Regions from separate parts of the Pseudomonas sp. XK-1 genome, predicted to be linked through region 1. Evidence: predicted binding sites of a transcription regulator. Region 1 holds the regulator's gene; the other holds the start of a gene.
What was found. The regulator FliA, encoded in region 1, starts transcription of late flagellar genes. The targets are predictions, from matches to a motif close to CTAAAGTTTNNNNNNNNNNNGCCGNTAA.
Positions count from the first base shown of each region.

Region 2: the regulator FliA is predicted to act here: its motif matches at 1,038-1,065, upstream of WMW70_RS18625 (methyl-accepting chemotaxis protein).

Region 1 covers NZ_JBBPES010000004.1:475,538-480,735, forward strand. Annotated here, with positions in the region: gene WMW70_RS13310 (chemotaxis protein CheA) at 1-1,433, opposite strand, end outside; gene WMW70_RS13315 (protein phosphatase CheZ) at 1,445-2,233, opposite strand; gene WMW70_RS13320 (chemotaxis response regulator CheY) at 2,253-2,627, opposite strand; gene fliA (RNA polymerase sigma factor FliA) at 2,719-3,465, opposite strand; gene fleN (flagellar synthesis regulator FleN) at 3,462-4,292, opposite strand; gene flhF (flagellar biosynthesis protein FlhF) at 4,362-5,198, opposite strand, start outside.
Region 2 covers NZ_JBBPES010000007.1:168,170-173,367, forward strand. Annotated here, with positions in the region: gene WMW70_RS18620 (FAD-dependent oxidoreductase) at 1-939, shown strand, start outside; gene WMW70_RS18625 (methyl-accepting chemotaxis protein) at 1,306-2,754, shown strand; gene WMW70_RS18630 (type 1 glutamine amidotransferase domain-containing protein) at 2,906-3,589, shown strand; gene WMW70_RS18635 (cupin domain-containing protein) at 3,675-4,331, shown strand; gene WMW70_RS18640 (NADH:flavin oxidoreductase/NADH oxidase family protein) at 4,328-5,198, opposite strand, start outside.

The DNA of each region.
Region 1 (5,198 bases):
ACCACCTTGCCGCCGCGCAGCTTGCCCGAAGCCTCGCGCTCCTCCGGCATCTCGATACCATGATCGACCGCGTTGCGCACCAAGTGGACCAGCGGATCGGCCAGGGCCTCGACCAGGTTCTTGTCCAGGTCGGTTTCTTCGCCGACCAGCTCCAGGTTGATCTCTTTCTTGAGCTGGCGCGCCAGGTCGCGAACCAGGCGCGGGAAGCGCCCGAAGACCTTCTTGATCGGCTGCATACGGGTTTTCATAACCGCGGTCTGCAGGTCTGCGGTCACCACGTCGAGGTTGGATACGGCCTTGGACATGGCCTCGTCGGCGCTGTTGGAGCCCAGGCGCACCAGGCGGTTACGCACCAGCACCAGTTCGCCGACCATGTTCATGATTTCGTCCAGGCGCGCGGTATCGACCCTGACCGTGGTTTCCGCCTCGCTGGGCGGCGCAGCCTTCTCCGCGGCCGGGGCGGCCGCAGCCTTGACCGGCTCGGGTTTGGCCACAGGTTTCGCTGCGGGTTTGGCCACCGGCTTGGCGGGCTCTACGGGTTTCGCCGCGGCGGCCGCAGGCGGGGCACTGATGGCTTCGGGCTCGACAAACTTGCCTTTGCCGTGCAGCTGATCGAGCAGCGCCTCGAACTCGTCATCGGTGATTTCGTCACCGCCGGATGCCGCAGCAGGAGCGGCGGGAGTCGCCTTGGCCGCTGGTTCCGCGGCTGGTGGCGCAAACTGGCCCTTGCCATGCAACTGATCAAGCAGGGACTCGAATTCGTCGTCGGTGATTTCATCAGTGCCGGATGCCGCAGCAGCGGCAGGTGCCGCCACACTGGCGGGCTCGGTGGCCGCGAACTGGCCCTTGCCATGCAGCTGATCGAGCAAGGACTCGAATTCATCGTCGGTGATTTCATCGCCGCTGGCGGCCGCAGTTGCCTGGGCCGGAGCTTCATCCAGGGCACCGAGTAGCTGTTCGAACTCGCTATCGGTGATATCGGCACCGCCCGCTAAAGGCTCTGGCTGTGCCGCGGGCGCTTCAGCAACTGGCGCAGCGGCTCCCGCTGGTTCGGCCAGGCGCGCCAGGGCAGCCAAAAGCTCGGGTGTGGCCGGGGTCAGGTCGGTGCGTTCACGCACCTCGGTAAACATGCTGTTGACGGCATCCAGTGCTTCCAGCACCACATCCATCAGCGCCGAGTCGACGCGTCGTTCACCCTTGCGCAGGATGTCGAAGACGTTTTCTGCGATATGGCAGCATTCCACCAGCTCATTGAGCTGGAGAAAACCGGCACCACCTTTGACGGTATGGAACCCGCGAAAAATAGCGTTGAGCAGATTCATGTCATCCGGCCGACTTTCCAGCTCTACAAGCTGCTCGGACAGTAGTTCAAGAATCTCGCCGGCCTCTACCAGGAAGTCCTGGAGGATTTCTTCATCGGCGCCGAAGCTCATAAGACGTGCTCCTAAAATCCCAGGCTGGAAAGCAGGTCGTCGACATCATCCTGATTAGATGCGACGTCTTCACGCTTATCGGCATGAATCTGCGGACCTTCACCGTGGGAAGGCTCTTTTTGTTGTTCTTGTTCGGCGCGCAGCAGTTCGTGGTTGTGCTCGATGCCGGCAATCTGATCGACCTGACTGGCCATCAGCACCAGCTTGAGCAGGTTGCTTTCAACTTCGGTAACCAGTTGCGTCACCCGCTTGATCACCTGACCGGTGAGGTCCTGATAGTCCTGGGCCAGCAAAATGTCGTTGAGATGGCCAGACAGCTTGCTGCCGTCGCGCTCGCTGCGGGCAAGAAACAGTTCGACGCGCTTGGCCAGCTCGCGAAAGCCATCGGCGCTCATCTCGCGGCGCATAAAACGCCCCCAGTCGGCACTCAGGCTCTGCGCTTCGGCGCTGAGGTCATTGACCAGCGGGGCACTCTGCTCGACCAGGTCCATGGTGCGATTGGCCGCTTTCTCGGTCATCGTCACCACATAGTTGAGGCGTTCGGTGGCATCGGTGATTTGTGAAACTTCGGTGGCATGGGGGACGCGCGGATCAAGCTGAAAATTGACAATCGCGTTGTGCAGTTCGCGGGTCAGCTTGCCGACCTCGTGATACAGGCCGCGATCACGCGCCTTATTCAGTTCATGGATCAGCTGTACAGCTTCGCCGAAATTGCCTTGCTCCAGGCTCTCAACCAACTGGCGAGCGCTTAGCTTCAGAGTCGACTCGAGGTCGCTCTGAGGGGAATCTTTATGTTCCATAGTACCCTCGCGGCAAACATCAGCCGTTGACCCGCTCGAAGATCTTTTCAATCTTCTCTTTAAGCACCTGAGCGGTGAACGGCTTGACCACATAACCGTTCACCCCCGCCTGCGCAGCCTCGATGATCTGATCGCGCTTGGCTTCTGCCGTGACCATCAGCACCGGCAAGGTTTTCAGGCGCTCATCGGCACGCACCGCACGCAACAGGTCGATCCCGGTCATGCCTGGCATATTCCAGTCAGTCACCAGGAAGTCGAAACTGCCGCTCTGCAGCATGGGCAAGGCGGTGGTGCCGTCATCGGCTTCCGCGGTATTGGTGAACCCCAAATCACGCAGGAGGTTCTTGATGATCCGGCGCATCGTTGAAAAGTCATCAACGATGAGGATTTTCATATTTTTGTCCAAGTCGACCTCCGTACAGTCCAAACGCAGCCAGCACCTGGCTACGCCTTTAATCATGAAACCGGCCTGCTGATTTAACTGCCTAGTTCGCGCGCCATTCGCCAAGCCGTGCCCGCAACCGTGCGGCGCACTGGCTGTGGAGCTGGCTGACGCGGGACTCGCTAACCCCCAGTACCGCGCCGATCTCCTTAAGATTCAATTCTTCGTCGTAATACAACGCCAACACCAACCGCTCGCGCTCCGGCAGGCCGGCAATGGCGTCGGCCAGCGCCGCCTGAAAGCGTTCGTCTTCCAGATCGCGGGAGGGTTCGAGGTGGTGGCCGGCAAGATCCTCGCGCAGCCCACCGTGCTCGCCATCCTGCAACAGGTCGTCGAAGCTGAACAAGCGGCTGCCCAAAGTGTCGCCAAGAATGCCGTAGTAATCCTCGAGACTCAATTGGAGTTCGGCCGCAACCTCTTGATCTTTAGCGTCTCGACCGGTTCTGGCCTCAATTACCCGAATGGCGTCGCTGACCATGCGGCTGTTTCGATGCACCGAACGGGGGGCCCAGTCACCTTTGCGCACCTCGTCGAGCATCGAACCGCGTATGCGGATGCCGGCGAATGTCTCGAAACTGGCACCTTTGCTGGAATCGTATTTTTTTGACGCTTCGAGCAGACCGATCATTCCGGCCTGAATCAGATCGTCCACCTGGATATTGGCCGGCAGACGCGCCAACAGGTGGTAAGCAATGCGTTTGACCAGGGGCGCATAGCGCTCGATCAACTGGTGCTGGGAGTCCTGCGCCTGCGCTTTGCTGTACATACGGAGTCCAGAGGCTGCTGTCATATGGCCGGGTCCGCAACCGGTTGCTGCACCAGACGCTCGACGAAAAACTCCAGATGACCGCGCGGGTTGGCCGGTAGCGGCCAGGCATCGACCTTCTGGGCTATCGCCTTGAACGCCAGCGCACATTTAGAGCGCGGGAAGGCTTCATAAACCGCGCGCTGTTTCTGCACGGCCTTGCGCACCGACTCGTCGTAAGGCACGGCACCTACATACTGCAGGGCGACGTCGAGAAAACGATCGGTGACCTTGGTCAGCTTAGCAAACAGATTGCGACCTTCCTGCGGACTGTGGGCCATATTGGCCAGGACGCGGAAGCGGTTCATGCCGTGGTCGCGGTTAAGCAGCTTGATCAGGGCATAGGCATCGGTGATCGAGGTGGGCTCATCGCACACCACCACCAGCACTTCCTGGGCCGCGCGCACGAAGCTGACCACACCATCACCGATCCCGGCGGCGGTGTCGATAATTAGCACGTCGAGGTTGTCGCTGATATCGCTGAACGCCTGAATCAGCCCGGCGTGCTGCATAGGCGACAGCTGCACCATGCTCTGGATACCGGACGCCGCCGGCACGATGCGGATGCCCCCCGGGCCCTGCAGCAGGACCTCGCGCAACTCGCACTCGCCGCTGATGACATCTTCCAGGGTGCGCTTGGCGCTCAGCCCCAGCAGTACGTCGACGTTGGCCAGGCCCAGGTCGGCGTCCATCAGCATCACCCGGCGGCCGAGGTCGGCCAGGGCCAAAGCCAGATTCACCGACACATTGGTCTTACCGACGCCACCTTTGCCGCCGGTTACAGCAATCACCTGTACGGGATGCATGCCCATGTTATCTACACACCTGTTGTCTAACTTCGACCGCAGCCATGTGGCTGGCTGTGCTCTATTGATTAATGCTCAACTCGCGCGGCGCGCTGGCTGCTGATAGAGGCCGGCAAACATCTCGGCCATCGTATCCTCGCTGGGGTCCTGGGTGGCCTGCAGCCCCACTGCGCGGCTCACCAGCTGATGGCTGCGCGGCACATGCAGATCGTCCGGGATCCGCGGTCCATCGGTCAGATAGGCTACCGGTAGACGCTGGCTAATAGCCAGCCCTAAAACCTCGCCCAGGCTGGTGGCTTCGTCCGCCTTGGTCAGGATGCAACCGGACAAACCGCACTGCTTGTAACTATGGTAGGCCGCTTTCAGCACTTGGCTCTGACTGGTTGCCGCCATCACCAGATAATTCTTTGCATTGACCCCGCGACTGGCCAGGGTTTCCAGCTGCATGCGCAGCGCCGGATCGTTACCCGGCAGGCCGGCGGTATCGATCAGCACCACACGCTTGCGGGCCAGCGGAGCCAGGGCCTGGGTCAGCGACTGCCCCGGATCGACCAGGGTCACCGGCACATCGAGGATACGCCCCAGGGTCTTGAGTTGCTCCTGGGCACCGATGCGGTAGCTGTCCAGGCTGACCAGGGCGATGTGCTGCGCGCCGTACTTGAGTACGTAGCGCGCCGCCAGCTTGGCCAGGGTGGTGGTCTTGCCCATGCCGGCGGGACCGACCAGGGCGATCACGCCGCCCTCGTCCATCGGTTCCTGCTTCGGCGTCTTGATCGCGTGGGCCAGGTGGGCCAGCAGCATGCGCCAGGCCTGGCGCGGCTCGGCGACATTGGCCACGCGCTCGAGCAGGGCCTTGGCCAGTTCGGCGGACAGGCCCATGCGCTGCAGACGCCGCCACAGATTGGCCTGCTG
Region 2 (5,198 bases), on a different contig from region 1:
CTGCCGGGGCTGCTGGCCGGGCGGCATCGGCCGGAGGATTGTCAGGTCGAGCTGCAGCCGCTGTGTCGGGCGGCCAAGGTCGAGCTGATCGTCAGTCCGGTGGCAAGCCTGTCCGCCGCCCAGCAGCAGGTGCAGCTGGTCGATGGCCGCACCCTGGATGCCAGCTGGCTGTCGCTCAATGTCGGCGCGCAAGTTTCTGCACCGCCGCAGCAGGGCGACGCCATGCAGCTGCTGGCGGTCAAACCCTTCGCGGAGTTTCTCGAGGGCTGGCAGCAGTGGCAGGCCGCGCCGCAGCCCATGGCGATTCTCGGTGGCGGCGCGGCGGGGGTCGAACTGGCCCTGGCGCTCGCCGGCCAGGTGCCAAGGCTGGCGCTGTTCTGCGCCGGCCATCTGCTCGATGGTCTGTCTGCCGGGGTGCGCCTGCGCGCCCTCGGCCATCTGCGCCAGCGCGGCGTCTGGGTGCGCGAGGATTGTCCGATCAGCCAGATCAAGAACGACTGCCTGCTCAGCGGCGACGAACCGGTCTGGCGCGGCCAACGCCTGTTACTGGCCAGCGGTGCCAAAGCCTTTGCCTGGCCGGCGCACAGCGGCCTGGGCTGCGATGAGCAGGGTTTCGTGCTGATCGCACCAACGCTGCAGAGCTATACCCATCCAACGATTTTCGCCGTGGGCGACTGTGCCAGCCTGCCTGGCGCGCGCAAGAGCGGGGTCTACTCGGTGCGCCAGGCCCCGGTGCTGGCCGCCAACCTCAACGCTGCGCTGCGCGGCCTGCCGCTGCAACGCTACCGCCCGCAACGACAAAGCCTGGCGCTGCTGGCCACCGGCGACGGCGGCGCACTGCTCGACTGGCATGGCTACAGTGCCGGCGGTCGGTTTTACGGGCGCTGGAAAGACTATCTGGACCGCGGCTTTATCCAGCGCCATCGTCTTTACGGCTAGGCCTTGTGCTACCAAAGTGCCATGGCCTTGCGCCGCCAGGGGTGATCGAATCAAGAACCTCGTGAATGCTGGCCGTAAGGAGTCGCCCCCACTATGGTCTACAGATTCGCTGACAACGGCCGATCAACTGTGCACGCACAACGCGCCTCCAGCGCGCTGCATACAACTCCCGGCCGGCTGCACAGCTATGCGCCGGTACCCGTGCCTGGCAACGCCGGAATCGGCATAAAAATAACGAGGTTGGTTATGCGCTCTGCTTTTATTAGCTACCCCAAGACCTGCGCACTGCATGCTCTGGGCCTGGCCGGGCTGATGGTGCTCTACCAGCAGGTCCAGATGCCGCTATACCTGAGCATGGCCTCCTTTATGCTGCTGGCGCTGTGGCCCTGGCTCGGGCCCTGGCAGCGCAAGGACGATGGCCCGGCGCACGCCGCCGAAGAGGGCGTGCAGTTCAACGAACTGAGCCGCACGCTGTCCCGCCACACCTGTCATAACGCCCTGTCCGCCGCCCAGGTCTCCCACGCGGTGCAACAACTGGCCAGCAAGCTGCAATCGCAGCTGGGCGCAGTCGAGCAGATCAACCAGGCTGCCGAGGCCATCACCCAGACCGAGCAGGACAATGCCCGCCGCGCCGAGCAGACCCTGACTGCGGCGCAATCGGTGCGCCAAAACAGCGCCAACGGGCAACATGAGCTGCACCAGGCCATCGCCGCCATGCAGCAACTCAGCACCCAGACCGCCGCCAGCCGCCAGCTGATTGACGGCCTCAGCAGCCGCACCGAACAGATCGAAAAGGTCACCCAGGTGATCCAGTCGATTGCCAGCCAGACCAACCTGCTGGCGCTCAATGCCGCCATCGAAGCGGCCCGTGCCGGCGAGATGGGCCGCGGTTTCGCCGTGGTCGCCGACGAGGTGCGCAACCTTGCCGGGCGCACCAGCAGCGCCACCGAAGAGGTCGGCCAGATGGTCGCCGATATCCGTCAGCAGAGCCTGGCGGTGGTCACCCATATTCAGCAGCAGGCCGATCAGCTGGATCAGGCTGCGCAGCAGATCGCCCACACCGGCGAGCAGCTGGAAGGCATCGCCGGCCTGGCCGTGGACGTCGAACAGCAGGTCGAACAGATCAACCACGGCACCGCGGAAAACCATCAGCGCCTGGCCGAGCTGTCGGTCGCGGTCAGCCAGCTGCGCGGCGACGTGTGCGACAGCGAAGGCCAGACCCGCCAGCTCAGCCGCGCCTCCGAACAACTGGTGGGGCAGGCGGAAACCGTCAGTGAGCAGCTCGCCGCCGTCGGCCTGGACGACTACCACCAGCGCGTCTACGACCTGGCCCGCAGCGGTGCGGCGCAGATCGCCGCGCAGTTCGAAGCGGATATCCAGGCCGGCCGCATCAGCGCCAACGACCTGTTCGACCGGCAATACCAGCCAATCGCCAACAGCTTCCCGGCCAAGTTCAAAACCCGCTTCGACAGCTACGCCGACCAGGTATTGCCGACCATTCAGGAGCCTCTGCTGAGTCAGCACGAAGGCCTGGTATTCGCCATAGCCTGCACCGCCGAAGGCTATGTACCGACCCACAACAAGGCCTTCAACCACGCCCCCACTGGCGACCGCGCCGTGGACACCCTGAAAAGCCGCAGCAAGCGCCTGTTCAACGACCGCACCGGCATCCGCTGCGGCAGCCACCAGCAACCGCTGCTGCTGCAGACCTATATGCGCGACACCGGCGAGCTGATGCATGACCTGTCGGTGCCGATCATGGTCCAGGGCCGCCACTGGGGCGGTTTGCGCCTGGGTTACAAGCCGGAGCCCTGATCGCACGCAACGCCTCGGCCAGCAGCCGAAGCGTTGCCGCCCACAGTTCAGGGCGCTCGCCCCTGGCGCAACAATATTTTGAATTATCGAGCCAGGCTGGGGTTCTTACGCTGTAGGCCATTTATCGGCCATCCGCTTCCAAGGACATCCTATGAAGATCCTGCTGGTACTGACCTCCCACGACCAACTGGGCGACACCGGGCACAAGACCGGTTTCTGGCTGGAAGAGTTCGCCTCGCCCTATTACGTGTTCAAGGATGCCGGGGCGCAGCTGACCCTGGCCTCGCCCAAGGGCGGCCAGCCGCCGCTCGACCCGAAAAGTGACGTAGCTGACGCGCAAACGCCTGCCACCGAACGCTTCAAAGCCGATGTTGCAGCGCAACAGGCGCTGGCCAATACCCTGCCGTTAAGCCAGGTGCAGGCCGATGATTTCGAGGCCGTGTTCTATCCCGGTGGCCATGGCCCGCTATGGGATCTGGCCGAGGACCGCACCTCCATCGCCCTGATTGAACGCTTCCAGGCGCAAAACAAACCCGTGGCAGCGGTCTGCCACGCCCCGGGCGTGCTGCGCCACGTAAAAGCGGCAAACGGTCTGCCGCTGGTTAACGGCAAAAAGGTTACCGGTTTCAGCAATAGCGAAGAAGCCGCGGTGCAACTGACCGAGGTGGTGCCATTCCTGGTACAGGACATGCTCATCGCCAACGGCGGCCGTTACTCCAGCACAAACGACTGGCAGAGCCATGTGGTAGTCGATGGGCTGCTGATCACCGGGCAAAACCCCGGTTCCTCGGATGCCACCGCCGAAGCACTGCTCGAACAGCTGACAAAGCGCTAAGCGTGAATCGGCTGGCGTGCAGGCTGCACTTGGGGTATCACAGAGCGACACGCAATCCGAACGCCAGCCAGGGGTCATCTCGCCCATGCAACTCAATGCCGATTTCAGCCAACGGGCGCTGGTCCGCCCAGACGACAGCCCCTGGATCGCATCACCCATGCCGGGCGTAGAGCGGCGCATGCTCGACCGGATTGGCGATGAGGTGGCGCGAGCCACTTCGATCGTGCGCTACGCGGCGGGCTCACACTTCAGTGCGCATCAGCACCCCGGTGGCGAGGAGTTTCTGGTACTGGAGGGCGTGTTCTCCGACGAGCGCGGCGATTACCCGGCCGGCACCTATGTGCGCAACCCGATCGGCAGCCAACATGCGCCTTTCAGCCGAGAAGGCTGCACCATCTTCGTAAAACTTATGCAGTTTGAGCAGGCGGATGACCAGCACGTGGTCATCGACAGCCGCCGCGCCGAATGGCTACCCGGCATGGCTCCCGGGCTGAGTGTGCTACCGCTGCATCAGCACGGCACCGAGCAGGTGGCCCTGGTGCGTTGGGCACCGGGCACGCGCTTCAACCGCCATCGGCATTGGGGCGGTGAGGAGATTCTGGTGCTGGAGGGCGTTTTCCAGGATGAGTTCGGCGACTACCCGGCGGGCAGCTGGCTGCGCAGCCCGCACCTGTCCGAGCACCAACCGTTCAGTGCAGCGGGCTGCCTGATCTGGGTAAAAACCGGGCACCTGCCCGATTAACCCAGGCTGGCCATCAAGCGCTTATAGACGCGCGTACGCCGCGCGGTCTTGAACTGCTCCAGCAGCAAGGCGCGCAAGGGTGAAACCTGCGCATTGGTGCGCTTGCCTCGGCTGAGCTGACGCAGTTGGAACTTCACCGTGGCCATATAGGCCAGCGAGGCAAACGCCTTGTTCTTCCAGCGAATCGGCGGCAGTTCGGCGCGGGCCTCGTGCTGCCCCGCCTGCCACTGTTTGGGCAATGCTGGCTCAATGGCCAACGCCGTACCGATACCGGCCATGGCCACACCGCTGGCCAATACCTGCTCGACCACCGGTAGGCGGCGAATACCACCTGTGACCATCACCGGCATGGTCGCCGCTGCGGCGATCTCGCCGGCAAATTCGAGGAAGTAGGCTTCGCGCGCCAGGGTGCGGCCGTCGCGGGCATCGCCCTGCATGGCCGGGGCCTCGTAACTGCCGCCGGACAGCTCGACCAGGTCGACATCCAGCGGGTTCAGCAGCTGCACCACGCGCTTGGCGTCCGCCGCATCGAAGCCGCCACGCTGGAAATCCGCCGAGTTGAGCTTTACCGCCACACAGAAGCGCGGGGCCACCAGGGCACGCACCGCCTTGACGACTTCAAGCAATAAGCGCGCACGGTTTTCCAGCGAGCCGCCCCAGCTGTCCGTGCGCTTGTTGCTGATGGGTGAAAGAAACTGGCTGAGCAGATAACCGTGCGCCGCGTGGATCTGCACCCCGGTAAAACCGGCCTGTTCGGCCAGCTGCGCGGTGCGCGCAAACCGCTGGATCAGCCCGTGGATTTCGGCCTCATCCAAAGCCTTGGGCATAGGAAACATCTTCGACAGGCCGCCCAGCTCCAGGGCCACG